DNA from 4 places in the Nitrospira sp. T9 genome. Region 4 is predicted to be linked to each of the others. Evidence: riboswitches for the same ligand, from Rfam matches in the RefSeq annotation. Region 4 holds a riboswitch; each other region holds the start of a gene.
The links. A riboswitch is a leader RNA that binds a small molecule or an ion and turns the genes downstream of it on or off. The one in region 4 is predicted to bind cyclic di-GMP.

Region 1 (7,902 bases), on a different contig from region 4:
CCAGAGGAGGTCGGCTTTGCCATCACCATCCATATCCTTGATGGCTTGAATGTCCCAATTCGTGGGGACAGTGCGGAGAAAGCCCGTGGAATTGATGGTCAAGCCGTCCATCAGCCAGATGGCTACTGCGCCGTTGACGCTATTGCGCCAGACAAGGTCGGCTTTGCCGTCCCTATTCAGATCACCCACTCCACTCAGGGCCCATTCCCTGGACAACTGACCCAGAAAGCCCGTGGCTGCGATGTTTGTACCATTGAGCAGCCATCCGGCTACGTCGCCGGTTTTTGTGTTTCGCCAGACGAGGTCGGCTTTGCCGTCCCCATTCAGATCGTGATTTTGGGGTGAGGTTGGCGGCGTGCTGGAATTACTCACAATGACCGTGCGGGGGGCAGCGGTGGTCGTATTGCCCGCAGCATCGCGAGCGATGGCCGTGAGGGTATACGCGCCATTGGGCACGGTGGTGGTATTCCAGCTGGTGCTGTAGGGACTGCTCGGATCTTCGGGGCCGAGGTTGGCGCCCTGGAGGCGGAATTGGACGCCCGTGACGCCGACATTATCATCGGCGGTGGCGCTGACCGTGACCGTGCCGGAGACAGTGCCCGCGCTGGGGGCGGTCAGCGTGACCGTGGGGGCAGTGGTGTCACCAGGAGTACCCCCCTCTGATTTCACGATGACAGAATACATGCTTAATCCATCACCACCATTGCCCCCGAGGGTAATGGTACCAGCCGGGAAGGACCGCACAAACAGGCGGAGGGTCGTATCCGTGGTCACCAGATTCGTGCCGGTATCCGTAAAGGTGCTCAACCACGAAGGTTTCGGGGTGATGCGCACGTCATGGGCGACCGACACGGAGACGGGTTGATTGACGCTAAAGCTGAGGAAAGCGCTCGTGGTGGCAGCTTTGTCATCATTTGCAGTTCGAATATATGCCGCTCCCTGCAGGCTGGCGGGGATGGTCGTAAAGGTAAAGGCGCGGTCTATATACACCGTGCCCCCGGGTTGGAGCCCGGAGGTGGGCACGACATACGCTTGCCCACTGGCGACGGCCAGATTCGAAATGCTGAATGCTGAGGGTGGGGGCGGCGTACTGTTATTGCTTACGGTGACCACAATTGCCCCTGAGGTTTTCGTATTGCCCGCAGCATCGCGGGCGATGGCCGTGAGGGTGTACGCACCATTGGCCACGGTGGTGGTATTCCAGCTGGTGCTGTAGGGACTGCTCGGATCTTCGGAGCCGAGGTTTGCGCCCTGGAGGCGGAATTGGACGCCGGTGACGCCGACATTATCGCTGGCGCTGGCGCCGACGTTCACCGTGCCGGAGACGGTGCCCGCGCTGGGGGCTGTCAGCGTGACCGTCGGGGCGGTCGTATCTGCGGGCGGTGTACTTGTGGTTATAGTAATTGTTGCTTCTGTAGAGGGGGTACTTTCATTTCCTGCCGTATCAAATGCGGTCGCAATAAATCCATAGGTTGTGCCTCCACTGAGCCCGGAAACGGTTGTTGAGGGGGAGGATGGATTATTGGGAAATCCTGAAAATATGGGTTGTCCAAAATCTTGAGAAGGTAACGTCCGTTTATAAATTTTATATCCTGCTAAATCCGATTCGGTATTTGCGTCCCAGATTAGCTGGATAGAGGAAGCCGAATAGGCGGGGCTAATAAGTAAACCGGAGAGGAGCAGGGTCAGGACTGCCGTATGTGTGATGTTGAAACCCAAGGGGGTGGTTCGTCGGATCATACTCTACTCCTTGTGGTATTCGGACCGAAGCCCTCATCCTCTCTTCCCCCCTGCAAATGATGCCTTCCTTCGGTAGCCGGACGGTCAGGCGTGGGGACCTGACTCCTGGCTTTGCGACCCTACTTCACAGTAGGTGTGCCGTTTCGGGAAGAAGATTTCATGAATTGGTCAACTTTTTTTCTAATCCTCTGTCTCCCTGTATTGTAATCTATACCCCCAATCGGTCTGCCGAACATTTCGGAGAACTAAGGAAAAACTTTAGAGACGAAAATATTGGAGTGTGAAAAAACTATGCAGAGAAAATTCGGAGAATATAAAAAAATCGAACTGAATGATCATGGAAGAAGAAAAGGAAATTAAACAAGGTTAGCAAAGGGGGGAGGCAAGGACACGCTTATCAGTGAATTGTCTGGAGACCATGTCCAATGCCTACTGTAATGAACTTTTGCCTTATCTATTAACAATTTGATTCGTTCAATACGGCAATGGTGAACGTTTCGCAATGACCGAATGAAGGACAATGCTGGCAGCTGCGACTAAGAAAAATTAAGGAACGACACGTATCGGCATGACTCCAGGCTATGTACTCCAGGGATTGATGTGTTGGCAACCATTCTGTTTGCCGATTTCAATACGCTCACAACAGTGTGGTGACTCCGGCGTACATTTTCCGTGTGATGAAAAAACTGTGTGCCATCTTTCATGGGAAGGCTACGCTAGGTGGGTGAGGTGCTTCCAACAGCCAGAAGGGGTAACTGGCTGAACGGCCGAATCACGATAATCATGATTATGCAGGATGGAGGAGCGATGGGAATCTCTCATGGTGCTTGAAATCATTGGGTGCCCAGGAAGTGATAGATTGATGAATCTTGTTTATGCGGAAAACATGCTGGAGACGAGAGAATTTTACCAGATTGGGGAGAGATTTATTTGGCCTAGGTAAACGGAGGAGGAGAATTTTTTGAATGGGATTATTGATATCGGCCCATGAGACCATTCAGAAGAGTGGTCCAGGGAATTTTTGTTCCGCCTACTGGATTTCCCAGTCTGGGGAAGCCGCACCGGGAAAGGTCGTGAAGCCTATGCTGACGCCGTTCATCAGCCATACCGCCACGGCTCCATTGCTGTTGTTGCGCCAGATGACGTCTGTTTTGCCATCCCCATTCACATCATCTGCTCCCGCTATCTGCCATGTTGCCAGCACAGTCGCCGGGAAGCCTGAGGAGGCAATTGCGGTTCCATTCATGAGCCAAATCGCAGTGTTGCCATCAAGGGTATTTCGCCAGACGAGGTCGGCTTTGCCATCGCCGTTGAGATCCCCGCTGGCTTGAATATCCCAAGCCGCCGGTGCACTACCGGGGAAACTCGTGGACGTGATGGTGAAGCCATTCATCAACCAAACGGCCACCGCACCGTTCGTGTCATTGCGCCAAATAATATCGGCCTTCCCGTCCCCATTCACATCGCCCATCGCAGCGATCTGCCATCTTAACGAGACCCCCCCCGGAAAACCAGTGGAAGCAATTGTGGTTTCATTCATGAGCCAAATTGCTGTGTTGCCATCAAGGGTGTTGCGCCAGACGAGGTCGGCTTTGCCATCGCCGTTGAGATCCCCGACGGCCTGAATATCCCAAGCCGTCGGCGCGCTGCCGAGAAAGCTCGTGGACGTGATGGTCAAGCCATTCATCAACCAGATGGCCACCGCGCCGCTCGTGTCATTGCGCCAAATGAGATCGGCCTTCCCGTCCCCATTCACATCGCCCGCTCCCCTCAAAGCCCATTCGGTGGGTAATTGGCCCAGAATGCCGGAGGCAGTGCCGCTGGAGCCATTGAGCATCCACAGGACTACCTCTCCGGTTTTCGTGTTTCGAAAGACCAGGTCGGCCTTCCCGTCCCCATTCATGTCCTGATTCTCATGTGGATTCGGGTTTGTGTTTTGTGCGAGAAGTTCAATAGCCACTTCCTCTGCGGTTTCACTGATGTTTCCGGATTGATCATAGGCTGTGACCGTAAAATAGTAGGTGAGCCCATCCGGCAGGTTTTGGAAAACATATGATGGGTTGAGTCCTGCATTTTTCGTGATGTGGTAAGACCTTTGCGATGTGCCCATGTATACATAGTATCCCATCAGGTCCGACTCCGGACTCGCGATCCAGGATAGTTGGATGGAAGAGGCAGAGAAGGCGGGGCTAGCGATTATTCCGAGTAGAAAAAAGGCGAGGGTGGCTGTAATTCTGGCTGCAAAACTCAGGGAGGATATTTGTCGGGTCATACCCTGTTCCTTGTGGTATTCGGATTGGTATCCAAATCCCTTTCATAGGTATTACCCCCTCCTTAGGGTAGCTGGACGAGATCAAATATGCACACCTAACTATTGGCTTTGTGATCAAATGCCACGGTAGGTATGCAGGTTCGGAAAAAAATCTATGAAAAAATGGGTCTTCCCGGTGAATGGGCCCTGTATTTTCCTTCAATCATCTAAATTGGCTGCGTTATTTTCTGAGAAAGTTTAGCGAAATTTGTTGTGCAATTTTTCGTTCAAAAAAATTATTGATGAGTAAAGTGGTAAATCTTAGAGCAAGATGTCATACAGAGGATATAGGGTAAAACATGTAGTTAGGTGCTAATGTATAACTATTTTCATGCAGACCATCGCAAACGTTGAGTAGAGAAAAGACTGTAAAACGGGCTTCTCAGGATAACCTTCTGGTAGTCGTCAGGAGATCTATTGGACACCATTGTGCTCCTCCCACCTTACTTAAATTGCCGTGGCAATTGATACAGATTGATGAAGAGCGGCAGAAGAAGAATATGGGTAGCCTGATTGTCCAGACTCCGAAGGGCTGTATGGGCTAACCACATGTTCCAGTTTTATCCGTGAATCACAGACGATGGAAACAAAAATTTTTAATCAGCCTCAGGCCACTACCATGACTGCCAAAAAGGAGTAAAATAGAAAAGAAGGCAAGATTTTCTGAGAAAGGGATGTCTATGGGTAAAATGTGTATTCTTGGTGGGGGCAAAATCGGATCGCTGATTGCCACATTACTGGTGGAGTGTGGAGACTTTGAAGTGGTGCTGGGAGACGTCGATCCGGAAGTGGTTGCCAGGATGAAGGAGGAAATCGCCCATGACCATTTCCAGGTGTCATCTGTCGATGTCCAGGATGCTAAGGCCCTGGGTCGGTTTATCGATAATGTCGGGCCGGAAGGCATTATTTCCTGTCTCCCGTATTTTTGCAACCAGTCGGTCGGAGAGCAAGCTCGCGCGTGTGGGGCGCATTATTTTGATTTAACCGAGGATGTGGAAGTTACAAGGAAGATTCGTGAGGTGAGTGAGGGAGCGTCCTCGGCATTTGTGCCGCAATGCGGGTTGGCGCCGGGATTTATCAGCATTGTCGCGCATGAACTCATGACCCGGTTTGAGACTGTGGATATTGTGAAAATGCGGGTTGGGGCGTTGCCGGTGAATCCCAGCAATGTGTTGAAATATTCGCTGACGTGGTCGACGGACGGCTTGATTAATGAATACGGCAATACGTGCTATGGGATTGAGAATAGCCAGGAAGTGCCGTTGTTGCCTCTCGAAGGATACGAAACCATTTCCATTGATGGATTGTTATATGAGGCCTTTAATACCTCGGGTGGGCTGGGTACGTTGGCGGATACGTATGCGGGCAAGGTCAGGACAATGAATTATAAGACTCTGCGCTATCCCGGCCATTGTGAAAAAATTCATCTGTTGATGAATGACCTTAAACTCAATGATGATCGTGAGACCTTGAAGCGTATTTTGGAAAAGGCCGTGCCGAAGACCTTGCAGGATGTAGTCCTGATCTATACGTCGGTGACGGGTCTTCGAAAAGGAGAGCTCTATGAGGAAAATTTTGTACAGAAAATCTATCCGCAGACGATTGCCGGTAAATTGTGGTCTGCGATTCAGGTGACGACGGCAGCCGGGATGTGCAGTGTGGTCGACCTGGTCTGTAATCGTTCAGGGACGTATCGGGGATTTGTGACCCAAGAGACGTTTGATCTGCCCTCAATCCTGGATAACCGGTTCGGGCGGTATTTTCAACCGGATGATTCGTGTTCGTGATGGTCCTATGGTGTGTCAAAGGAAATGGAGCGCGTGATGGATGTCTTCCATGAACTGGGGTTAAAAGCGGTAAATGCCGGCGCGTGTTCCGGCCAGGGGCGTTGGATGTCGACGACCACCGAGGGCCTTCTGGATTCGGTGAATCCCGCGACGGGACAGGTTCTAGCTCAAGTGAACCGGTGCTCCGGGGAGGATTACGATGCCCTCCTTCAGGAATCGCAACGTGCTTATCGGGAGTGGCGGCAGGTTCCCGCTCCGAAGCGCGGGGAGGTGGTGCGGTTGATCGGTGACGCCCTACGCGCAAAAAAAGATGCGCTGGGGTCCCTGGTGTCGATGGAGGTAGGAAAGATTAAGGCTGAGGGTGACGGGGAAGTGCAGGAGATGATCGATATGGCGGATTTTGCGGTGGGGCAATCCCGCATGTTGTATGGTCTGTCCATGCACTCCGAACGGCCACAACACCGGATGTACGAACAGTGGCATCCCCTCGGAGTGGTGGGGGTGATCACAGCCTTTAATTTTCCTGTTGCCGTATGGGCGTGGAATGCCTTTCTGGCCGCCATCGCCGGCGATACGGTGGTGTGGAAACCTTCCCCCAAGGCCGCACTCTGTGCTTTAGCCGTTCAGCATGTCTGTAACCAGGTGATGGAGGAACAAGGTGTTCCGGGGATTTTTTCCGTGTTCATTACGGACCAGGTTGAATTGGCGCAGACGATGGTGGCTGACGAACGCTTGCCATTGATTTCATTTACCGGTTCTGTGCCCGTGGGGAAAAAGGTTGCGAAAGTCGTGGGACAACGACTAGGGCGTAGCCTGTTGGAGCTTAGCGGGAACAATGCCGTGATTGTCGATGAAACGGCGGACTTGGATCTGACCATACCTGCCATTGTTTTTGGAGCTGTTGGCACTGCCGGGCAGCGATGCACGACCACCCGCCGGTTGTTTGTGCAGGAGACACGGTATGAGGAGGTCGTGGAACGTCTGCTCCGGGCCTATCAACAAATCCGGGTGGGTAATCCGTTGGATGAAGGGGTGTTGATGGGGCCGCTGATTGATGAGCGGGCTTTGGAGGAATTTCGAATTGCTCTTGAGGAAGTGGTACAGGATGGTGGACAGATTCTCTGTGGTGGGGGTGTGATTGAGGGTCCCGGGTTTTTTGTCGAGCCGACGATCGTACGTGCTGAGAATCAATGGAAGGTGGTGCAACGGGAGACATTTGGGCCGATTTTGTATGTCATGCCGTATGCCACCCTGGACGACGCGATTGCCCTTCAAAATCAAGCGCCACAAGGGTTGTCGTCCTCATTGTTTACCTTACATGTGCGGCATGCCGAGCAGTTTTTGTCGGGGCAAGGGAGCGACTGTGGGATTGCGAATGTGAATATCGGCACCTCGGGGGCGGAAATTGGAGGCGCCTTTGGCGGAGAGAAAGAAACAGGCGGGGGGCGAGAGGCCGGTTCTGATGCCTGGAAAGCGTATATGCGTCGGCAAACCAATACGATTAATTGGGGAACGGAGCTGCCGCTGGCGCAAGGAATCACATTTTCTGTGGACTAACCAGGGAGGAGAGCAATGAATCAGGGTTCCGAACTCGAACAGGTGATTACGCGATACATTCACGAATATGCTGCCAAAAACCATGCGGCGGCGATTGTCAAAGATGCGTTGGAGGAGATTGGAATCGGGCTGTTCCCGCTTGTGGATCATATCACCGTGCGCACGTCGTCGATTGATCCACGGGCCGAGGAATTTCTGTTATTGGGATATGCCTATTCTGAAACGTTGGAGTATGACGACTGGTGGGCCAAGGTCTACCGGGCACCCGGATGTCCCGCCTTATTTATTGATCAGGCGTATGCGGATGAACGGGGAAAGACGAGTATTATTCCCGGATGGGTCAAGCAATTCGGGGATCGCACCCTGCATCATATTGCCGTGCGCGTGGCGGAGATTGAAACCAGTATGGAACGGTTGACCGCCAAAGGGGTGCAGTTTGCGGGACAGATTGTGGGGGAACGGGGAGGAGATCTTCGGCAGATTTTTACCGTGCCCGAGCAAGTGAAC
Region 2 (7,902 bases), on a different contig from region 4:
ATAAATCGGATCTGATCCATTCTGCAACAGGGTATTTTGGCTGGGACCATGCGTTAGCTTCAAAAAGAATGGCTGTCGTGTTTTTTTGGAAAGCCGGATCTAAATAACTCTCGATAACAGGGAAAGAGCTAACTACTCGTACATGAATGGCTATCCTGAATGTATCAAACTCATTCGAATTGAGATTAGGTTTGGGCAGGTTTCTTTTTTGGCTTTTTATGACTGGGGCCTACGTGAGGACTGCTTCCCCGATCCAGCATTTCACCGGCGGTTTTTCTGATCGTTGGAGTTAGCGTGCCTCCTCCCAACATGCGAGCGATTTCGGTTTCCCGATGAACTCCCGTGACTTCATGGACTTTCGTTAACGTACGGTCCTCTAGCGTTATTTTCTCAACCACAAACTGTGCATGAGCCTGCGAGGCAATCTGCGGAAGATGGGTGATACAACACACCTGATGAAATTGAGCCAACTGGCGCAAGCGACTTCCCATGACGATGCCGGCTTCCCCACCAATCCCACTGTCAATTTCATCGAAAATGACGACAGGCGTCTGATCATTTTCCGCAAACACGGTTTTTAAGGCCAACATAATTCGAGACAGTTCTCCACCCGATGCAATTCGGCCCAATGGCATCAGCGGTTCTCCAGGATTGGGAGCCAGTAGCATCTCAACCCGATCCATTCCTGCCAATCCAAATCGATTGTCTCCGTTGGCTATTTCAATATTAACCTGCACCTCCATTGTCGACATTTTAAGAGCCGCTAATTCCTGCTTGATCTCTTTGACCAAATTCTTCGCAACTGTTTTCCTCCGGGCCGACAAGTCTTCTGCCAAGCCCTTCATCGATTCATATCGACTGGTCACTTCGGCCTGCAAATACCCCACCTGCTCTTCTCCATTTTGGAGTTGCGCTAAATCTTGCTCCAGGGTCTTGGTAAGTTCAATTAAATCTTCGATCGGCTTTCCATATTTCTTTTTCAGCCGCTGAAGACCGGCCAACCGACTATCAATCAGATCCATTCTCTCCGGATCATACTCGATCCCAGTCCTGTAATCCCGAAGGTTATCGGTCACTTCCCGCAACGACATATTCGCTACTTCCAACAACGGGACCCACGATTCACCTTGCGCATCAATTTTTGCAAGCTCTTGTACCCACTCAGTCACCTCACCCAGATGATCCAGAACCGATCGCTCGCCTTCATGTAAGGCCGTAAAGGCTTGATTCGATAATTCTCCTAATCGACCGCTATGTTTCAACCGATGATATTCCTGGCTGAGAGTCTCTTCTTCTCCAGACTGCAACTGCATTTTGACCAGCTCATCATATTGATATTGAAGGATATCCTGCCTATTGGTTTGATCCCGTAACCTGACCACATATTCATCCAAAGCCGCCTTTTTCTCGACCCATTCTCGGTGCATCTCCTGATAGGATCCGACGACATCTTCAAGATTCCCAAACGCATCCAGCAATTTGAGCTGGGTCTTAGGGGAGAGCAATGATTGCTGATCATGTTGACCATGGATATCTACCAACTGAGGACCGATGTCTTGAATCGTTTGAAGAGGGGCGAGTTGCCCATTGAGGAAATTGCGATTCCTTCCCGACCGGGATAACATCCGACGAACGATAATGTCCTGTTGGTCGGGCAGGAGGTATCCATCCCCTTGCAACCTGCTCGAAAGAGGATGGGTCGGTGGGATGACAAAACAGGCTTCTAGCAGAGCTTCCTCGGCACCAAACCGAATATGCTCCGCAGAGGCTCGTCCCCCGGTGATTAACACCAGAGCATCAATGAGAAGAGATTTTCCAGCCCCGGTCTCCCCCGTCAAGACAAGAAACCCAGGGGAAAATTCCAAATGGAGTCGATCGATGAGGGCAAAGTTGGAAATACGCAGCTCGGTCAGCATAACACCGAGTCATCGGTCCCGCTGATCAGGCAGGGGAAGTGGATTGAGCCAGGAGCGAGTCAATGACTTGTTTGAATTGTTGCTTCGGTCTTGCACCAACAATTTTTTCGACAACTTGGCCACCCTTGAAGAAGAGAATACTTGGGATACTCATGATTTGATATTTTCCCGCAACTTCTGGAGCATCATCGGTGTTGAGCTTCATGACTTTGAGTTTGCCTTGATATTCCTGTGCAAGCTCATCGACGATTGGGGCCACCATTTGACAGGGTCCACACCAAACTGCCCAGAAATCCACCATCACCACCTCTGAAGCTTTCAGTACTTCCCCATCCCAATTCGTTGCATCGGCTTTGGCCACTAATTCAGACACTGACTGCCTCCTTGGATAAATACGACAAAATGTCCAGATTGTCTTGGCATCCTAAAACCGCTCTTGTCGGACTGTCAACTCACTCATATACGATTAACTGACTCAGTAGCATTGCACCCTGTGTGATCTGTTTGACCTCCTCACTCCCAGGCAAGGCAGGGATAGCATTCACCACTGCCATTCATCCGGGGTACCGGTCCACCATGAATCAGGGTTCAATTCACGCCAACGGGTTTGTTGTGCCCATAATTCATCCGTCCGCGTCCGGCTCAACCGATTGGCCATTGCTGCGGTCACATCAAATTGTTGACGAATGCCTTCATGAATGAGTTCTTGGGCCATACGAGGCATGACATTTGGCGGATCAATGAGATCGAGAATATCCCGTGCGGTCAAATTCAGCGCTAATTGCTCCACTTTCACATAATCCTCCTGCATGGCTAATGATCCTAAATAGCCATCAATTGCCTCATAGACATAGGCCAAATACACGTATGCTTCAACCGAGGGATTGCGGTCAATATTTTCCTGGCAAGCCCCTACTGCTCGACGGTAATCTCCGGCCATCAAATACACTTTAGCGTGCGCAAGAGGTTGAATAGGCAGGACAGGTACCTGATCTGACTGAGCCCAACCATTGGAAAGCGGTAACGTACCCAGAAGAATTACTCCCACTCCGAGACATATCATTTCCCTTACTCGTTCGCTCACCGACGAAATGCTCATGTTCCCCTCCATCACTAAAATCGCGCAACAGACATCATTCTCGATAGATTCTCTGTTCTTTCTCCATACTTTTCGACGATTCACTTAACCCATTTTTAAGATTGTCAGATTTTTGATCAGTACGAGAATCTCGAAATCACCCTGTTTTCAATCACTATTAAATTATAAAACGTGTGGCCTAATCTTTGATGTCCCGAACCACGACACAATGGTAGGTAACGGCCACTTGTTACTTATGAAAACACAAAAAGTCTAACACCAAACCCTTCCCTACAACACAAGACTCCTAAAAACACATTCCATTGACCAGTCTAAAACGTCAATGGCATGTACTTTGCGGAAGACCGTGTCCAAGAAGAATTTTATTGAACCTGACTCCTCAATATCTAAACATAAAATTAATGCGTAAAAATTTTAAACCCACAAAGATTTAAAGGGATAAAATGAAACGAAACCAAACATTGTTGTCATGTATCCTCATCATCGGCGTAGAAACCTTGTCCATATGCTTACTCCCCGTCTCACCAACACCCGTAAATTCGGCCGATACGGCATCGGTTCTTTCGTATTCTTCGCCTGTATCACCATTGCATCTAAAAGTAATCCATGGGCAGGAATCCAGCCACAGCGACGACATTTTAGCCGCCCTAACCATCTATCTGGAAGCCGGTGGGGAAAGTTTTGCTGGAAAGTTAGCTGTCGCGGCCGTCATTCGGAACCGAATGGCTCTCAAATACCACAGCGACGGCACGGTCAAGGGCACGGTTCTTCGTGCCAAACAGTTTGAACCATGGATTGGACGTAATCCAGAAGAAGTAGATTTTGATCAAACAAATCGAATCATGCAAGATAGTTTGTTAGCCTGGAAGGTTGTACAAGACGGGCGGAAGGTGGTGGATGGGGCGGTACTGTTTTATAATCCCCAACTGGTCAAAACTCCCCGGTGGGCTCAGTTCAACCGTAAAGTGGCAAAAATTGGCGGACACGAATTTTTCAATAAGCAAACCATTTAATTAGTCGCGGACAACGGGCGTTTTTCGTAAATTCCTGGGTCGAGGCGCGCTGCCCCCTCCATCCTCAATACGTTTTAACTCTATGCGTAGATGTCGAATGGCACCGGAATGTACCCGACAGACGCCAGACTCGGTCAGACCCATTTGCCGACCAATTTCTTTCATCGTCAATCCGGCATGATAATACGATTGAAGCACCTCTTGCTGGCGTGCCGATAATGTCTGGAGCGCCGCTGACAATGCCGCTTTCATTTCTGCATCCGCACAGGCCACAAAAGGGTCCAGATGGTTGACGTCCGGCAAAACATCACGGAGGGTGCATTCATCTTCTCCCTGCCCAACCGGCTCATCCAGACTAATTAAACGAGGATCACACCCGCCCACTCCTTCTATTTCCTCAATAGGTACGCCCAACAGCGTTGCCAATTCCTGTGCAGTCGGTGGCACCCCATTTTTCTGAAGATGCTCTTCAACTATTTGTCGTACTTGATCTCGGCGAGATCGAACAGACCGAGGAACCCAATCCATTGACCGAATTTCATCTAACATCATGCCACGAATACGATATTCGGCAAATGTGCGAAATTTAATATCCCGTGTTGGATCATAGCGCTTCAACGCCGACAACAAGCCCATAGCCCCTGCGCTCGTCAAATCCTCGACATCCAAGGAAAAGGGATTCCTGAACGCCATAATTCCAGCCATCCGACGAATGGTCGGGAGAAACTCTAATAAAATCCGAGTAACATGCTCCTGATCGAGCTGGCCCTGTGCCTCCGTATGTTCTGCTTGGTCAGGACTACCCGAACCGGGGTGAGACGAGTTGAGTTCTTTGATACCAACTGCTGTCTTTGTAAAATGTTGTGCGTCTTCGTCCATATTTTGGCCTTTCCAGGGTGACCAAAAAAAAGCGCCTAATTCCAGAGAATGGGCGCATGAACGAACGCATGGACCTACCAACACAGTTCGGTAACCAGACGAACCCTGAAACAACAACGTTCTCAGGGTTTCTTGGCTTTGCGCCCTACCCTCACGGATAGTTTGCCCTTGTCACCTGTTGAATTCGTTATTCGATAATTACAACCTCTTGTAAGTGGTGGGTTTTTGAGATTTCCCCGATTAACTGTCTGTCTTGGGTCTTCGGATTCTCCCCTACTCTTCGACCTCTATCTCTATTGAAATGTTATCGGATCCGAGTCAAGGGGAATTAAGAAAATCCCTTGCGTGTTTATGAGAAAATTTAACAAATTCATACATTGCACAGCATCAAAAACCAATACGAATACGGATCAGGAACAGATGGTCAAATCTCAATCACACATTCCTTCCAGTGCCCTTCATGACAATCGTGGATCCTTCATTTTAGCCTCAAAAAAAGATTAATTCCGATGATCAAAAACATGACTGTGGCAATCCAACTGCCAATGATCGGTAATACCGCTCCATTGCGTCCTAAAACAATGCCTACTGAATGCGCCGCCCAGAAAAAAAACCCAATTGCCAGAGTTTGCCCAAGCCCTTTAGCTATTCCAACCTCACGCACACCACTTCCGCGGAGACTCACCGAGATCCCTAACAGGATCATCACCAGAGGAACGAGAGAATATGCAATTCGAGACCAATAATCAGTTAAAAAACGATGAGGACTATGACCATCTTCTATTAACCTTTGAATATAGTCATGCAATTGATACAAGGACATATGTTCTGGAGACTGAGCCAGCCAATTCTGAAAATCATCAGGCGTGAGAGAGAGAGGCAACGTCTGCCGTGGTATAACATTCACTTGCAGGCGTTCTTTAGCCGGAAATGTTCGCTCAATCGCATGCTCCATTATCCATTCCTCAGCGACAAAAGTTGCCCATTCTCCTTCAAGAATGCTTTTGAGACTGAAGCCATCATCAAGTGTGTATTGGTGAATACCATTCAAACGAAACCCATCTTCTGTCACCGAATCAATTCGCATAAGGTGATTGCGTCCCACCCGAAGCCATAAACGTTCCGGAGTAAGTAAGAGGGGTTCTGGTTTATTTTGGATTAAAACAGATTGAATAAATTCAGCTTTAATATTGGCCAAAGGAATCAACACGGCCGTCAAACTCAAACCCACGACACTCACAAACCCGCCAAAGACAAAAAAGGGAATGGCAATTTGATAAAAACTTAATCCGCAACTGCGCATCGCCGTGATTTCACGAGTCCGATTAAGCCCACAAACCGTCAAAATTGATGCCATTAGAGCCGCTAGCGGGGCTAAGAGAAAAGCAATTTCGGGAATTCGATAGACAAAAAAGCTTAAAATAACGCTTAGGTCTGCATCATATTTCAAAAACTTTCTCAATTTTTCAAAAAAATCCACGACAAGATAAATCGTCAGCACGGTAACAAGACACATTACGAAGACGCGACTAAATTTCCCAAATACATACCAAGAAATTTTTTTCATGATCTAACTTGTTTGAAAGAACTCTGGATCATTGTTTTCCTGCTTGAAATAGAAGGAACCCTGTAAAGAAGGCCAGGATAATGTTAGGCATCCACGCACCGAAAAACGGAGAGATCACCAACGTCGTCACAAGAAACTCTCCCAATACATTTAATAAATAAAATCCGATAACCACGAGAACCCCAATCGCAAACCCTCCAGCTTTCCCGGACCGCTTCGACACAATCCCCACCGGGACGCCCAATAACCCCAACACAAAGGTGGCGACCGGAAAGGCGGTGTCTTTATGAAACTCTACCAATCGACGAAGGGCTCCTGCGTCCGTTCCACCTGATTCCTCCAATTGCTGAGTGAGGTTTTGGTAGGTTTTCCGTTTTGTCTTATCTTTCACGGAGGTAAAAGGCGAAGAAAGCCACAAATCATAGGTATCAAAGATAACCCGATGAAAACTATTGGAATCTTTGGGAATTTGATGAATGGCACCCTTAAACAATCGAATGCCAAACTGCTGACGTTCGCTTTGTTTCAACATGTGAAAATTCTCCGCCACAATTATCAAGGGTTGCTCCGGATTGCGTTGGTCCGAAATAAAGATTCCCTTATCGCCAGAAGCATTCCCCGAGTGTGGCACATACACCATGAGTCCGGGGATCGGTTCATTAAACACTCCCGAATCAACCGCAAGAGTCAACTCATCTTCGATGACGCTCAGAGCCAAAGTCTTCAATGACACCTTGGCCCAAGGCTGGCCCCATTGAGAAAGATATACCGTTAAAAGGAATACGATGCCGGAAAAAACCACCACAGGAAGATTGATTCGCCAGAAACTGACCCCCGCAGCACGAATGGCCATGATCTCATTGTCAAACGATAGGCGATTAAATGCCGAAATTGAAGCAATCAAGCAGGCAATTGGTAAGGTTAGGACTAAAAAGGAAGGAAGCAAATGCAGCACAATAGACCCCAAGCCCGCTAAACTAATTCCTCGGGATACCACTAAATCCACCAGCCGTAGCATTTCCTTGGTAAAAATGATGAAACACAATCCGGTCAGGCTGGTCAAAAATGGGGAAAGCAACTCAAAAAAAATGTACCGATCGAGGAGTCTGATCAAGGTTTTGGACAATTCAAATAAGTGGAAAGTGATGAAATATGTTGGCTGATTAGCATGGCCCCTTTTTTCGTTTTCAATCAAATATCCGAAATAATTAGCCTATAGGCGAATAGTAGGGAATGAATTTCCTCCTGTCATTTATTGACAGATTCTGCAAACTGTGCTACATCCTCTACGTTTTTGTAATGGGTAAAGAAGTGAGAAGAATATTACGCCGTGAAGCCGAGAGAGGAATTGACTCCTTTTTCGGCTTTTCTTTTTATCTTTTTAAACACGCACAACTTTTTTGAAATATATATCCACAAGTACTCTAA
Region 3 (7,902 bases), on a different contig from region 4:
CCATTCAGCTGGTTGATGGATTTCCACGTCTTTATCGAAATTCAGCAGGAAAAGCGTTTTGGCAATGATGTTCCCGACGTGACAGATCTGCGGAACAAAATCTTTGATATTTAACCGGGAGAGTTCAAGGAGATCGGAGACGAGCTCTTCCGCCTCGTATACGGCGGTGGTAATGCCGGTCAAGTACTCGCTTTGTTCGGAGGAAACCTTTGTAGACAAGTCTTCCAGCAGAAAATCCGCATAATTATGAATCGCTCTCAAGGGTGTTCGTAAATCGTGGGAAACGGCATAGTTATAGGCTTCCAGTTCCTGATTCTGGTTGGCTAGTCGTTGATTTAAGCGTTTGAGCTCAGCTTCGTGTTGTTTTCTGGCTGAAATGTCTACGACTGAACTGAGCACCATGAAGCCGTCCGGCGTGCTGATGGGGTTCAGGCCGATTTCTACGGGAAATTCACTTCCGTCTTTACGTCGGGCAAAGAGATCCCGTCCGGCTCCCATGGCCCGGGTGCTTGGGTTTTCCAGAAATGCCACGCGATGTCGGGCATGATCCTGCTGAAATCTTTTGGGAACGAGAGTGTCGATGGATTGTCCGATTAATTCATGTTGTGAATACCCAAAGAGAGTTTCAATTAATTTGTTGGCCAAGACCACGTTTCCGAGATGGTTAACAATCAACATGCCACTTGGAAAGGCATCAACAAACACGCGTAGCCGATGCTCCCTGTCTTCCAAATCATTTTTGGTCAGCTTCAAATCCTCGAGGAGAACAGACATCGTTTGGTTTTGCTCTTTGAGTTCCTTGGTCTGCAAGCCATATTTGACTTCGAGATCTTCCTTGACCGTCTGAAGGTCCTGTCGGGAAGCGATATTTTTTAAGGTCATATATCCAGTTACCAAAACGCAAAGAGTCGATAGGGAGCGATTAATAACCGCTGTTTCATATCCTAGCTTTGAAATAGAGCCCCAATAGCCGAGAAAAATAAAAAATATTGCGCCGATTATCGCGATTTTTGTGGTCCAGGGATGATTGAGGGGGAAAGTGGCCACGACAACCAGAATGTACAGACTGCCCATACCGATCCCAAGAGGGGTCAGGCAATCCACCACAAAGATCCCCAGTGCCAACCCCACAATGAGAGCCCTCTGAAGGTTTGGCTGTGGCTGTTCGGCTGTTAGGATGGGAACCCCCATGGTCAGAGATTTGAATGACATGTTATCGACTCGCTTTTTCCATTGGTCCATACAATGAATGAGTCATAACAGGAAGCCCGGGAAGATTCGATGCACGGGGGAAATTGATTTCAGGGGATCGCGTTATCCGGACTGCCGGAGCTGGATCTGATGGCAGCCTGAACCCTCCGAATTTTATCGGTGGAGGTAGTCTATGGCACAGAAATTGGACGAAACGGTTCATGCTCCGGCGCACCACATGGCCATAATGTGGAGTCCTCACGCAGGACTCGTTTTGGTCAAAAGATGAACACCAATATCCTTCGACCTTTGGTTAATGATGACTTAAGGAAATGCCGAATGCGCACCTGAGAAAAATGATTGTTCTATCAAGCCGACTTTTGAGTAGAATGTTGAATTTGCCGTTCCATTGGCAAATCCTCGATCATGATGCTCCTTCCCGTGAACATTGGGATCGAACTTGTGCCATCTCTCGACATGATAAAAATAAGGCAGGATGAATGGGAATGAAGAATAATTTAAAATAATGCGAAATAGTAACGATTTTTTTTATTATTCGCAAGGAAAATGCTTTCAATTTAAGAAGGTTAACTTCAAAAAATTTTCTTATGGAAGTTCCTTAAAACAGGAGTCGTGAACGGTGCTAAGCCCTCTGGGTTTGATCCTTCCGAAATCGGTACGGACGTGTTTACGAAGAGTGAATTGAGAGATCAACATCACTGGTCCGGGTGGGTTCTTCCAATAAATCACCCTCTGCCAAAAGGCCTGATTGTTTTTGTGGTGCCATTTCGTGGCGAAAAGGGCGAGTAGCAGCAGAGCCTGCCAGGATCGAAAGGGGATTCTCCCGGCAGGGGTTGAATTCCATAATGGTTTAACAATATTTGAACGAAGGCCGTATTGGACCAGAAACGCGTATCGCCGACGTTATGCCCCATGTCATTGCCACGATTTGAATTGTTGGTAAGAGACATTCGCTAAACCGGCCACACAGGCGATTCCGCATCCTGTGAGATCCTCCTGAAGAACCGCTTTCATGTGGATTGATCCAAAAGGCATGGAAGGATACAGTCCCCTCATCTAAAATGATGAGCGAGATAGACTTTCAGGGCGACCGCATGATTGTATTTCTCGTTCTTGGCCCCAAAAAGAATAGTCACCGGACTATATCGGGCTCGTTGCCAAAGGTCCTCAACGGCATTGATATTCTGATCAAGCTCGGTGAAATACCGTGTCTGAAATTCTTGCCATCGGGCCGGGTCATGCCTGAACCAGCTACGCAGTCTTGTTGACGGGGCAAGATCTTTTTGCCACAGATTGACGCAAGCCGCTTCTTTTGAAAGTCCACGTGGCCACAGCCGATCAATGAGAATCCGACATCCGTCATCCGGGGCAGGGGCGTCGTATACTCGTTTGATCCTGATGGTGGAGGGGGCTGCTGTTCGGGAATGGCTTGTTTCTTGAAAAGTGGTCTGCGCGGAATGGTTTGAGGGATGTCGAAAGCAATCCGTGGTATGGTCATTGACCAATCCGGCCGCTTGCATGTGTGCGTAGATCACGGTACTCCCCACAAATTTAAACCCTCGCTTCTTGAGATCTTTTGAGAGGGCCTCGCTCTGAGAAGTGGTGGCTGGAACTTGTGCCATTTCATTCCAGTAATTGATGATTGGGGCCCCTCCCACAAAGTCCCAGATGTACTGATCAAAAGATCCGAACGCTTCCTGAATTGTGAGAAACGCTTTGGCGTTTGTGATGGCCGATTCAATTTTAAGACGATTCCGAATGATCCCTGTATCTTGAAGAAGCGCCGCTTTTTTTCTGGAATCGAAGCGTGCGACCTTTTCGGGATCGAATCCGGCAAAGGCGCGACGATACCCTTCACGACGAAGGAGAATCGTAGACCAGGATAAGCCGGCCTGTGCTCCTTCCAATGTCAGCATTTCAAAGTGGCGGTGGTCTTCGTGGACAGGGATTCCCCATTCTTCATCATGATAGGGAATGAAGTGTGGTTTGGTGCCTACCCATCCGCAGCGGGTAGGCTCCTTCCCTAGGATGGTGGTTGTGCGTCCCATGTAAAATCACTGGCTTTCTGCGGAAGAACCTATTTGTGTGCCCTGGTCTTAAACCATGAAAACCTCTGTGCAAGGGGAACCAGGTGAAGGCTACGAATTCCTGAACAGGGTGTCAATGGATCTTTCGTGACTTCATTGCGCTTCAGTTCATCAGTGTGAAGGTCTCTCGTTTGTAGGGCTACGTGAAGCCATGATAAAATACGGCATGCCTTCAATTGGAGGGGGATATGAATACGTTTATGATGCAGTTCCCGCCAAAGTCCTTCCGGTTAATCCGTTGGATCATATGCCTGCTAATCTCTGGAGTAGGGGTAGGTGTGACTATGAGCAATCCTCATGCCTTTGCAGAAGCCACCAATGTTCCCTGGGAATGTTCCGGATATTCTGGAGATGCTCAAGCCCGATGCGTGACCACGTTGATGGAGCTTCAGCAAGAAAAGATCGATACCTTGGCAAAACAATTGAAGGCCCAGGAGGGGATAGTCAACCAGCTCAAAGAGAAAGTGGATCGTCAGGAAGCGTTAGCCCTGAGCCAAGTTCAGACCTCTAAGCAGAATTCCCGGTATCGGCCGCCTTATGTTTTCCCCTACGCGTACTCCTATGGTTCTCACTCTGGCTATGCCCGGTTGCCACCTAAGGGCTTTTACCTCAATTCTCCATGGGGATATTCACGCTATTACGGCCATAGTCCCGGATATTGGGGATATGGGCCTCCTGCAATAGGGTTTGGGTTCAGGTTTGGAGGAGGCCATCGTCATAACAACCGATAAGCATTGCACTAACATCTTTAGCCTCTTTTGGATATCTCCAATTGCCACGCCCGTGGACGGATTATTAGCCGGCGGTTAGGACTGGCTCTCTGTTGGGTGCTTTCATGGAAACCTGTTTCAATCCAAATCGCGATGCACGGTCTCCGGGGAAAAGGCCTGGGTACACACCGCGATATACTCAGCTCCCTCCGGGCCCGGGGTGCTGTATCGCACCCATTCATTGCGATAGGCGATGACCGCCTGACCGGCATTTACCTCAATCACCCCTTCTTTCGTTTCCACCCGCAATTGACCTGACAGGACCAGGGTATATTCATCGAACTCCGGCGTCTGGCCGGGCTCTTCCCATCCGGAAGGACTGTTCATCCGCGCAATGCTGATCTGATCTGTGCCGGAATTGACCCGTCCGATAAATTCATCGATGAGTTTGGGTTTATTCCCTGCAGGTTTAATTCTTGTGGGTTGCTCGATCAGTTTAGCCATCCTGTTTCATTGACCTCCTGTTGGTGTTTTGAAGGGCGCATCGACCGGGGACTTCGCTCGTCAAATTTTATCCCAAGCTTAATGGCCTGTCATCGTAATTGCTATTGAAGTTTCCATATGGCGACCGAAAATCTAAATCAGGCCGGAACAATAAAATGATGGGTGCCGCGGGGTTGAGGAAATTAACGTAAAGCCGTCACATCTCTCTCTCCCATAGTGGAAACGGTAAACCACGATAGAATGCTTACGACAATCTCTCAAGAAAAATTTTTGAAGTCATTTTATAAGTGATAACAAATAGTCCGGCCGGTTCCAAATTTAGAATAGCCTCAGATACCATCTGGCAGCAAGGAAAAGGTCGGGGTCGCATTCGGAATTGCCTAATTTAGACAATTGGAATCTGTCTTGGACGAAAGGAATTTGTTGGAGTGGGTGTGCCGCGTGGGGGGCGGGGCAGGAATAAAAATACTAATGGGGGATTGCCGGGTTTTTTCAAGTGAGGGGAGTAATTTTTTTGAGCGACATTCAGTGTGCGGTGGCCGTTTGGATGTCTAACTAAATTATTGCCTACCATCGGTGCAGAGACATTCGGTTCTTAACCCCGGTTAAAGTCCCTTCTGGCATTCCGGGTCGGACACCTCAATTTTGAATTCCCCGGAATGCTCCTCGGCTACGGTCAACAGTCTTGTTTCGTGTCACCCCCAAATATCTCGGATAATTTTTACTCATGCACGCCATCCAGGGAATGGAGAAGCGTGTGAGTTATCTCGTTCGTCTTTGTCTTTTCACATTTCTAAAGTCTTTACCAGAGCTGACCCTAGAACCCTTTGTGAAATTAGCCTGAACGGTCCTGTTTCCCGTTAATGTTAATGAACATGTCGCAGTCCCGGTACAGCTGCCGGACCATCCCGAAAATGTCCAACCATTTCTTGGGTTAGGGGTCAAGGTCACCACGGTTTGATTTGGGTAGTTGGTTGAGCACTTTCGTCTTGGGCAATTAATTCCGCCAGGAGTCGAAAGGACGGATCCACTCCCGCTGACGAACACCTCCAGTTGAGCCATTACTTGGGGAGTAGTGAGCTGCAGGGGGGGCGACCATGCGGATCCATTGCCGTTGGCATCCCGCGCCTTCACGGTATAGTAATAGGAATTGCCCGGACTGATCGTTTTATCCACAAAGGCATTGGTGGTGGGTTGCCCGATGACTACATTATTTCGGGCCACATCATATCCGGTCACGCCGACATTATCGGTTGAGGCTGTCCATGAAAAGGCCACTTGGGTGCCTGATATTGAAGTCAACGTGAGATTTTGGGGCACGGACGGCGAGATCATATCTTGTGGTGGGACGAGTGGGATCGATACGGAAAGTGGACTAGACGATGCGGATACATTCCCGCCGGCATCCCGGGCTTTGACGGTATAGAGGTAAGTCATGCCCGGACTGATTGTTTTATCCACAAAGGCATTGGTGGTAGATTGCCCGATGGCCACATTGTTCCGGGCCACATCATATCCGGTTACGCCGACATTGTCGGTTGAAGCTGTCCATGAAAAGACCACTTGGGTGCCTGATGTTGAAGTCAATGTGAGATTTCCAGGTGTTGTCGGCATGATGATATCGGGAATTTTCACACTCACCTCTTCCGAGGGTAGACTTTCGTTGTTCGTCTGATCATATGCCGTGACTGTAAAATAATAGGTGATTCCCTGCGACAAGTTCTGGAACACATATGAAGGGTTGAGTCCGATATTTTTTGTGGTGTTATAGGTCCCCTGGGATGTTCCCATGTACACATTGTATCCCTTTAAATCCGGTTCCGGACTTGCGTCCCAGCTTAGTTGGACTGAAGATGCTGAGAATGCGGGGCTGGCGAATAATCCGATGAACAGGAATGCAAGACCTGCAACCGTTCTGTTGGCGAAATTCCAGGGGATCATAGGGGGGACCATAGTCGACTCCTTGTGGTATTCGGACCGAAGTCCTCATCCTCTCCTCCCCCTGCCAATGATGCTTCCTTTGGTAGCCGGACGATCAGGCGTGGGGACCTGACTCCTGGCTTTGCGACCCTACTTCACAATAGGTGTGCCGTTTCGGGAAGAGGATTTCATGAATTGGCGGACTTTCTTTTGCCGTCTGTTGCTCTGGTTTGTACCTCAGACCTCCAAACGGTCTGCCGAACTATATCGGGTCTGTAAAGAAAAACTTTAGGGATAGCAGCGATATGGATGTTCAAAAAACTTATGAAAGAAAAATCTATAAACCAACGGCAGGAAAACGTGATTGATGCAAAGAAATGAACTCGTTACTGAGCTTTTTGTATCTCTTTGGCATGAAAATTTGATGATAAGAATGCGAGCATTGGGAACAAGAACACGACAAATGCTAAGTAGGATTCTGGTCTGTGAATGTGGTGTGATCTCTATTTGGAAAGAAATGACCTCATTTTTCCTTTCGACTAATAGCGAAATGTGGAATCGCCCAGGGAGAGGATTTCTCCTTCATACTTTCTGGTTGCCATCAGGTATCTCTATTGGCAAAACGAGGAAATACATTCACATCAATATTTGCATCCTGGCATCCTATCAAAGAAATAGGCATGCCTTGCTGATCGCTTTCTGCTAAAGGCTGGAATGAATGACACGGTTGAGGGAGGATTAGTTTCCAGTTTTCCATGTCGTGTTTCATAAAATGGAAGAGACTTTCCGTTTGTTGGTTGTATGAGGGCCTAACATGATGGTTTGTCCGTATGGCAGTTGCCTTTACATTTTGATTGACGGGTCAGCTGAGGTTAAGGTCTCGCCTCGTCCTCCGGATGGCAAATTTTCAGACATCCATTCATCAGGTTGTGCCCGAGGTCTTATGTCGTTACCATTCTTGTGTTTGTAATATTAGTGCTACTGAATTTCCCAGTCTGTGGAAGTGGCTCCGGGAAAGCCGGTGGATGTGATGGCCAAACCGTTCATCAGCCAAACTGCCACTCCTCCATTGCTGCGGTTGCGCCAAATGATATCGGCTTTTCCGTCACCATCCACATCGTTTGCTCCCGACATCTGCCATGCCACCGACACTGTCCCAGGAAAGCCGGAAGAGGCTATCGCCGTTCCATTCATGAGCCATATGGCGGTATTGCCGTCTGTAGTGTTACGCCAGACGAGGTCGGCTTTGCCATCGCCATTGGCATCTCCAATGGCTTGAATTCCCCAAACCGTCGGGGCGCTCCCTGGAAATCCGGTGGAAGTGATGGTCAAGCCGTTCATCAGCCAGATGGCCACTGTGCTGCTGGTGTCATGACGCCAAATGACATCGGCTTTACCATCCCCATTCACATCTCCCACTCCGGCAATCTGCCACCCTAACGAGACACCTGCCGGAAATCCTGTCGAAG
Region 4 (7,902 bases):
ATCTCCGGGACCAGGGCGAAAGGGCGGTGTACTGTTCGCCAAGATTCTCCCCGTTGTTCAATCAGCGATTCGTGAATAGGACCTAACCACTGGTCGGCTTTTCGAAGGTATTCGATTTTATCCGGATTAATTCCCATAATACGGCAGCAGGTAGCATCGACGGCCGGAAGATTCCTTCCCATGACCAGGACTCCGGATTGGACAGGTGTCCCCATTATCGGACCATCCCCTTCCATTCCGATTATGCCGTCGACAATGGCGAAATGAGGCTTGAGCGTCGCATTGATATCCAAAATGGACTGCGGGATTCCAGCCTGGTGTAACACATTCTTCGGCCATCCATAATAATTTCCAGGCATCACGCCAAAAAAATTTTTCATGGACAGGGTCGCACCAGCCCAATGGTGCGTTTTCATCTTGGCCAGCGAGACAACCCAATCGACCTCCTTGACTATTCGAGGAAAGGTCAATGAGGCCATCCTTGTCTGACCACCCAGGTTAGGCATAACTACCCCTTCCATTATATTCAGATCTTGAAAGGGGATGCGATCTTCGTACAGCACATCTGCCAAGCCGGATTCCTCTAAGACTAAAAGAGTATCATGGCGATGGCCTGGTCCTTCAGCCACGACGACAGACATCGCACCCAGGGAAAGGAACGCCTCGACGGCTCCTCGTACGACCAAAGGGTGGGTATTGATATGCGATAACGATTGATGTGGCTCAACCAAATTCGGTTTCAACAAAATGCGTTTTCCTTTGATCTCTAATGGGGTGATCCCCAATTCTTGGAACCCTTGGCGAATGAGGTTTGCCAAATCAGCCTCGTACATTTTGGCTTGACCGATGAAGGTCTGTGCGGTCAAGCGGGGGCCCGTTAACCAATGAAGCAGAGAAAACCCTGAAACAGCTAATCCCCCTCCGACCAAACAGGCCTGCAGCAATTGCCTCCTGGAAAGCGTTGGCTGTTCTGTGTATGTGGGTGGGGTGGTCATCGAAATATTCCTTGCCTATTCAGTGTCAGTTGCGAGTAGAAGAAGCGGGCGTTTCTTGGGGCAAAGATCTGAATAACGAGTGCAGACCATGAGAGGCTTTCACGGCGCACAGGAGCAAGGCTAGAGAGGGAAGAGGATAGGGCCCATACCGTTCTTGCAGTTGCAAACTCGCCCTGGCCAGCCCCTCCGTGTTTGCGGGTTTCAGCCCCCAGGCTCCCAAGCCCAGGAGGGCCCACCCAAGTGAAATGGGAGTCCGGAGGTGAGGGAGTTCATGTAAGAGATAGTCAAGGCTTCGTTTTACCTCGTGGATGGGGGTGGTGCCAGCCAGAGCTTGCAGAGCGATGGCGGAGCACTCCGGGAGCGGATGTAACTCTCTCCTGAACACGGTGGTACTGCCGAAATTCCATCCACCGTTTGTTAGTTGGCGGTTGATGAGCATCTGTTGCCCGGCAATGGCGCGAGGATGAGTGCTCAATCCCACCACCTGTAAGGCCAGCAGAGCGAGGGAAGTCGGTACAACCCAGCTATGGGTGTCGGCAATCCATGGCCAGCCCAGGATGGCGGTGTCGTGCCCAATAATTGAAAGATCCGGGGTAGGGAAATGTCGGCCGGTAAACCCTATGAGATAGTCGACCGCCCGGGATTGCGCTTCTTGATACTGGGGAAAGCTTTCCCAGGCGAAAATGGCGAGTGGTGTTGGCCAAGATGCCTCTGGGTGAGAGAGAGCAATGCTCACGCGTCCGTCGTCCGGCTGTTGTGAAGCTAAATATGCCCTTCCTCGGTTACAGCTTTCAGGATCGAACTCATATGCGGACATTGAGATAATGGCCCAGGCTGTTGCGTCCGGCCGTGCCTCTTCCCCGGAATGATAGGGGAACCCTCCGTTTGGTTGTTGCCAGGATTGGAGAAGCTCAAGAGCATGACGAAATGGTTTTTGAATCATAAGAAAAAAATTCAGGTCTCATGCAATGCGATTAAGGGTCGATATTCCATGTTGTTCGGTTTAAATCGAGGAAACCTTGAAAATTTTCAGATCACGCTTTGGTCATACCCTCACGTCCCTTCCGTCATTCCCGCTGGTAGTGAGCATGAATCCACCCGAAGAACTTCAACGATGGATTCCCGATAAAAAAATATCGAGGAGGCCGGGGAAGGGTGGGGGTAATGGTACCTCGTCGGAAGGCCCGGTGAGCAAAGAGTAAACCGACAAATATGGCTCATGCCTGCCGTGTCCCCACGCCATGCGTCTGTAGGGTTACAACCGCAGACAGCCTAATCCGCCCTACGCAATCACACAACGGCGCGGAGTCTCACGTTTTTGAAGGATAGGTCAGATTAGCAAGGTGGTAACCGACAATCTGTCTTCCAGGGTGGATTCCGGTGCAAGTGCGGCGGAAAGACGGAAGGTAGGTGTGAGAATCGGTGCGGTGGGAGAAGTGGCATGAAAGGAGAAAACCAAGATTCATCCGCTTTCAGAAGGTGACGGGTCACAGGGCTTTGAACAATGGCGTACTGAACCGGTAGCCAATCAAAAAACATTTCACACCCGATGCTTATCGAAACGAGTCAACTCCATACCGCCGGGGTCATCGGATTTAGGCTTACGGGTGTAATCCCGGCATGTCTGTGGAACTTTTAACGAACGTTATCTCTTGTTCTGGGTCGACAAATACTCCGTCAGCCTGGATCTCCTTTCCAGTCACAACCTGCCTTGCCACGTAAATGATGCAGCCGGCAGTCAATAAACCACCGAATACGTCGATCAGGTGATGCCCTCCATGGATAAGCACTCCTGGGAACACGAACAGATTGATGACGACCAGTATGGGGAACCACCAGCGAGTGGTGCGTGCTGAATACATAGCCAACACGGCCATGATCGTATGATACGAGGGAAAGGCCACCAGGCCTTCCATATCCCTTGGAGAAATGAATTTAGGCCCTTCAGCCCCTAGGCGCAATAATTCGGCACCATAGGCCGAGCCAACAAGCGGTCTTGCCGCCTGCTCAATTGTGCCGGAAATGTCATAGAGCACGCTTGTGCCAAATGCTGGAAACAGCGCCCAAAATCCAAGCGTCGCCAGACCTGAAGCGGTTATTGAAAGAATGAAGACATGGAGTTCTTTTTGTTTCCCTCCAAATCCTAAAATAAGAAAAAGAAATGCCATTTGCGGTATAGAAGATAAATAGGCATAACGCGTCAATTCATTAAAAAATGGATGGCGACCGGCAAATTGGACAATGTCTGGCCATGAATACCCGAACCAAGCATCGATCCGGACCAGAAACGGATCAATGGGTTCTCGCCAAAGCGGGAGCAGCAAATAGCCGAAAATCGATAGCACAATTGTAAACAGAAGAAGCAACCCAGTGGCCATCAATGTCATAGAAATACGCTCACTACGTCCGCTTGAACGGTAGAACAGCCCCACGGTAATCATGAAAATTCCCAAGGCAAAAAAAAGGGTATAGGAAAACCAATCGAAGCCAATATTGCGAACAAGGATCATGGCCAGATCGAAGACCGCCAGCACGAAAATGGTATTGCGTAAAAAACGTTCGACGGGCCATAGGAAAGGCTTAGACAGGGTAAAATTTCCCACTCTCATTATGCATATCCTCGCATTCGAATTGTGCCAATGTAGTTGTGAGCAGGTACTGATCGTGCCGTAAAATAGTGTCTATACTGTTGTGCACGGTTCAACGAACTTGTCCTGATCGACCTCGAAATCCTCATCATGAACAGAAGTCCTGCCACTTGTTTGCACTGAATCTCATATGAATTGTCTTCATCCGTGTATGTGTTGGTCCGATTTTTGAGCTTAACTTAAGAAAGTAGGTATGGAGGGCTAGCGGTTACCCGTAAAAATTTTCAACTAATCTACCTCATGGTCCAGTTGGGTGGACCCAGTTGGAGATGGAGTCAGAAATGGCATCGGGAATGGCTATGGTGTATTGGACTTGGCATTTATGCAAATGGCTTTTAAGCCTTCAGGCAAAGGCTTTTTCGGTATATTCCCTCATTATCTTGATAATGTGGCAAAGTTTCCTTTGTACCAAATCCTCATTCATCCCCTTAACCAAAGAAAAAGTCAGCGGCCCCTCTTCACATTCCGTCTGAGGTTTCACGGCGCGTTTCTCCTGTTTCCTTTTGTCTCACTCCTCACCCCATACGTTTTCTCATGTGCATTCCATCCAAAAATTTAAGCTGTTCTTAACAATTTCGATCTCCTTGGTCAACAAAGGGAGGCAATCCATCCTACCCTTACCTAATATGAAACATATTCAACAAAAAACATCGGCAAGTTTTTTCTGGGTAAGTCGATAATGAAACATGAAAACGAGGAGCCACAGAATGCGAGGTGGAAAACTTTCTTGGGTCCACGAACATTTATGCATAACTATGAAGCATGGATTCGGTCGGGTGCCCCTTCCCGAGAACGGCGAACACGTCGTAAGGCGTGGGCGCAAAACCACGGGTCAGGGTTGGTCCCTGATAGCCGGGTTGCCGAAGGCACGGAGAGCCAAGGGGCAACGTCTGCGTCAGAATATTCCGGGCAGTCTGGCGTAATGCACGTATTTACCTTCGCCCGTTAAGGAGATGCGCTATGGTTAACCAAGTGATGCGTTTCGTGAATGATGAAGAGGGAGCCACCGCGATTGAGTATGGGTTGTTGGCGGCTTTGATCGCCGCGGTGATTGTGACTGCTGTGACTGCGGTCGGAACTGCCCTCAGTACAACGTTCACCAACATTTCAACGGCCGTTGCTCCGAGTTAAAAGAGGGCTCGCCTCTGCAGGATTGCCTGGCAGTGCCGTTCTGGTGGCAGGTCACCGGAACGGCACTTCGGCCGAAGGCTACTTTTAAGGGCGGGTACAGTATTGATGAATGAAGAGATGTGAAAATTCAGATAAGGGATAGGGGAGGACAACATCATGCAGACGATTCTCCTGAATCACTGTCATCACTGGATAAAAAACCTTCTTGTTGATGAGGAGGGTGCCACGGCGGTTGAATATGGTCTCATGGCAGCGCTCATCGGCATGACGGTGTTGACAGCTCAAGCCGCCATGGGAACGGCCGTCGTGAATATGTACGAGGGGGCCATGGGTATCATCGCAGGAGCTCTGGGGAGCTAGTGGCGTTTCCCCTAACTGCTCTCTCATTCATTCATGCTCATCCTGTCGAAGAACCATTCGAAATATCCACTACCTGAAATCATTCATCTTTCGAGAAGTTCAAGGGGAAGGGGAGGTGGAATGGTATTTGAGGGACACAACACGAGATCTATCAGAAATGTCTGGGGAGGGCTGACACCATTTAAACATGCGTGGACATGGTCTGATCGATACCTCAAAACCATTTAGCCGGATGAGGAAAAGTGTTATGAAAACACCTCCAAGTCAACGATTTTCAAGTTTAAGACAATCCGAGCGCGGCTCGACGGCTGTAGAGTTTGCCCTCATTCTACCGATTCTTGCGTCACTTGCATTTGGGGCCATCGATTTTGGGCGCATGTTGTGGTTTAAGGAAGTCCTGGTGAATGCGACCCGTGTGGGAGCGCGCCAGGGGACATTGTTTGCTTCCGGCAATGGCCAGGCGGAAATCGAAGCAGCCATCACGGCTTCTCTTACCGCGGGAGGGGTGGATCCATCCGGGCTCTCGGTGGTGGCCAATGGGGTTGGAAGCCTACAGGGACAACCGTTAACTGTGGTGTCCACCATCCCCTGGAATTATTTTGTCATTGATAAACTCATTCCTGCGATTTCGACTCCTAACCTGCAAGCCTCTGTGACCATGATGATGGAATAAGACGAGGGAGAAATGTCCCAATCAGAACTTCAATGTGATGGAGATACAAACATGCGGAAGAAACAACGATGGTCTATTGTCTCACCGCTCTTGAACCAACGGGGCATTGCGGCTATCAACGGGGCGTTTATGGCGGTCGTAATGGGTATCATGGCCGGCGTGACGATTGATGTCGGGCATGCCTTACTTACACAAAATGAATTGCACAATGCCTCGGATGCCGCCGCGCTGGCCGCTGCGAGACAATTGGGTGTGACCTATCTTACCTTGCCCATCGCTGAGCAACAGGACATGGGGCGGGCATTGACCGGCAATGAACAATCACAAGTAACGGCTCAGGCGACCGCTGCGGCATTTGCCAACAGTGCCTCAGATGTCAGTAACTTATCGCTTTCGCAGGGAGATGTTGAATTTGGCATATGGGATTTCAATGCGCAGACGTTCAACCCCACAGTGAACCGGCCGAATGCCATTCGCGCGACTGTCCGACGTGATGGTGCGGCAAATGGTGCGATGCCGACATTTTTTGCCGGTATGTTGGGTGTGAGTACCATGGATATTTCGACAAGTTCGATCGCCGCATTGGGGACTTCAGGGGGACCTGTCCCACCGGGAGTGGCCGATGTGCCGTTTGCGATTTCCAGTAATTGGTTTAACGGGGTTGCCACCTGCGACGGGGGCATTCAATTTTCTCCAACCGGGGCCAATGGCTGTGCGGGATGGCACGTCTTTGATCAGACACCGGCCAATGCCAATAAGCTCAGACAAACTATTGTTGGGTTAAATGACGGGAGCTATCAGAGTCCAGGGATCATCCCAGGGCAGACTCAATTCACATTTACCGGTGGAGAAGTGTCGTCGGCATTTAACGATTTAATTGATCTTTGGAATGCGAAGAAGCAATGGAGTAATGACTCTGGACGGTATGAATGGGATATCAATCTTCCCGTGTACCAAGCCAGTTCTCCATCCTCTTGTGACAATCCCAATCAGTCTATTACCATCGTTGGGTATGCGAAAGCAGTGGTCACGGAAGTCAAGAAAAATGATATTCAAGCGGAAGTGAAATGTGATGGTTTCTTTGATGGAACGCCAAATCCTAACCAGGCTGGTGGGGGGGCTGGGGCGCTTCAGCCTCTATCGGTATATCCAAGGCTAGTGTCGTGATGACGAGTCAACAGCCGGGAGCATAAGAGCGTCTCCCGGGAACCTTGGTCCCTTTGGGTCGGTCATGTTTGAGTCGGGCTCAAAGGGACTTTTTTATGGGCTCCCTCTCTTAAACTCCAAGCGTCTAATTGCACGTCTGCTCATTTCCCCGACATGCGCATTCCTTTTAAAGAATAAGCTGACGAAGGACTCATTGTTGTTTGGTTTCGGAGCCAGAGAAAAATTTTCCCCCCACGTCCCGGTCTTTCCCTCTTGGCCTCTTCCCATCATTTTGTTTAGCCGTTTCCTGGAGTCTGTCCCTCCAGCATGCCCACGAATGCGGAAAACCATACCAGCACTATAAAGGGCACCTTTGAAAACCCTTGGTTTGGCCCGCATTCCTGGCTCTTGCTTGGAGGGACGGATTAAGGCCATGGGAATGAGGAGGAGGGGGAGGTCGTCGAGGCATTCACCCTGCTTCCTTGTCCTTGTCTTACGCACCCTGGGCCTTCTATGGCGAAGCCAGTTCCAGGACCCGGTAGAAGTTATATCTAAAATTCTTCATCCCAATCTTCATGCGAGCCCGCACAAGCTTGACGGTTCGAATCAGGTTGCCGCTCATCGCGGGCACTTGATGGCCGAAGATATGTTCGAGGTGGGCTCAAATACGAGTGGGTATTCATCTGGTCCTATTACGCTCGACATTTGTTTTCGGGGTCTGTTGAAAAAAGCCGCCAGCGGCGTTCTCGCCATTTTCCCGTGCTCACGTACTCAGCGTACGCTCCGCGCGTAAAAACGGCAGCGGCCTTGCTGGACGGACTTTTTTGAACCGACCCGGAGCCTTTGATGAGTAATCTAATCCTGGGCAAATTTGCCCTTGAACATCCTTATTATTCAACACTCCCTTTCGGGAACTCATCTGTCACTAACTTCTGATGGATTTCCGCTG

Region 1: linked by a shared signal. The riboswitch ahead of ACTRXD_RS13585 (Ig-like domain-containing protein) and the one ahead of ACTRXD_RS08130 (Flp family type IVb pilin) in region 4 are both predicted to bind cyclic di-GMP.
Region 2: linked by a shared signal. The riboswitch ahead of ACTRXD_RS18655 (sigma-70 family RNA polymerase sigma factor) and the one ahead of ACTRXD_RS08130 (Flp family type IVb pilin) in region 4 are both predicted to bind cyclic di-GMP.
Region 3: linked by a shared signal. The riboswitch ahead of ACTRXD_RS13580 (fibronectin type III domain-containing protein) and the one ahead of ACTRXD_RS08130 (Flp family type IVb pilin) in region 4 are both predicted to bind cyclic di-GMP.

The regions. Positions count from the first base shown of each region.
Region 1 is NZ_JBQKUP010000037.1:161,323-169,224, forward strand. Features, by position in the region: gene ACTRXD_RS13585 (Ig-like domain-containing protein) at 1-1,740, opposite strand, end outside; cyclic di-GMP riboswitch class I at 1,809-1,890, opposite strand; gene ACTRXD_RS13590 (FG-GAP-like repeat-containing protein) at 2,771-4,012, opposite strand; gene ACTRXD_RS13595 (saccharopine dehydrogenase C-terminal domain-containing protein) at 4,732-5,838, shown strand; gene amaB (L-piperidine-6-carboxylate dehydrogenase) at 5,875-7,395, shown strand; gene ACTRXD_RS13605 (VOC family protein) at 7,411-7,902, shown strand, end outside.
Region 2 is NZ_JBQKUP010000041.1:412,776-420,677, reverse strand. Features, by position in the region: gene ACTRXD_RS18680 (DUF6445 family protein) at 1-107, shown strand, start outside; gene recN (DNA repair protein RecN) at 186-1,916, opposite strand; gene trxA (thioredoxin) at 1,942-2,289, opposite strand; gene ACTRXD_RS18665 (hypothetical protein) at 2,458-3,015, opposite strand; gene ACTRXD_RS18660 (cell wall hydrolase) at 3,459-4,028, shown strand; gene ACTRXD_RS18655 (sigma-70 family RNA polymerase sigma factor) at 4,029-4,907, opposite strand; cyclic di-GMP riboswitch class I at 4,994-5,084, opposite strand; gene lptG (LPS export ABC transporter permease LptG) at 5,386-6,474, opposite strand; gene ACTRXD_RS18645 (LptF/LptG family permease) at 6,503-7,588, opposite strand.
Region 3 is NZ_JBQKUP010000037.1:153,366-161,267, forward strand. Features, by position in the region: gene ACTRXD_RS13555 (sensor histidine kinase) at 1-1,212, opposite strand, end outside; gene ACTRXD_RS13560 (DUF488 domain-containing protein) at 2,265-2,612, opposite strand; partial or broken gene ACTRXD_RS13565 (DNA-3-methyladenine glycosylase I) at 2,682-3,260, opposite strand; gene ACTRXD_RS13570 (hypothetical protein) at 3,584-4,030, shown strand; gene ACTRXD_RS13575 (cupin domain-containing protein) at 4,148-4,513, opposite strand; gene ACTRXD_RS13580 (fibronectin type III domain-containing protein) at 5,276-6,466, opposite strand; cyclic di-GMP riboswitch class I at 6,533-6,614, opposite strand; gene ACTRXD_RS13585 (Ig-like domain-containing protein) at 7,412-7,902, opposite strand, start outside.
Region 4 is NZ_JBQKUP010000032.1:284,921-292,822, forward strand. Features, by position in the region: gene ACTRXD_RS08115 (DUF362 domain-containing protein) at 1-995, opposite strand, end outside; gene ACTRXD_RS08120 (hypothetical protein) at 1,021-1,938, opposite strand; gene ACTRXD_RS08125 (phosphatase PAP2 family protein) at 2,597-3,604, opposite strand; cyclic di-GMP riboswitch class I at 4,428-4,508, shown strand; gene ACTRXD_RS08130 (Flp family type IVb pilin) at 4,604-4,774, shown strand; gene ACTRXD_RS08135 (Flp family type IVb pilin) at 4,931-5,134, shown strand; gene ACTRXD_RS08140 (TadE/TadG family type IV pilus assembly protein) at 5,382-5,807, shown strand; gene ACTRXD_RS08145 (TadG family pilus assembly protein) at 5,859-6,974, shown strand.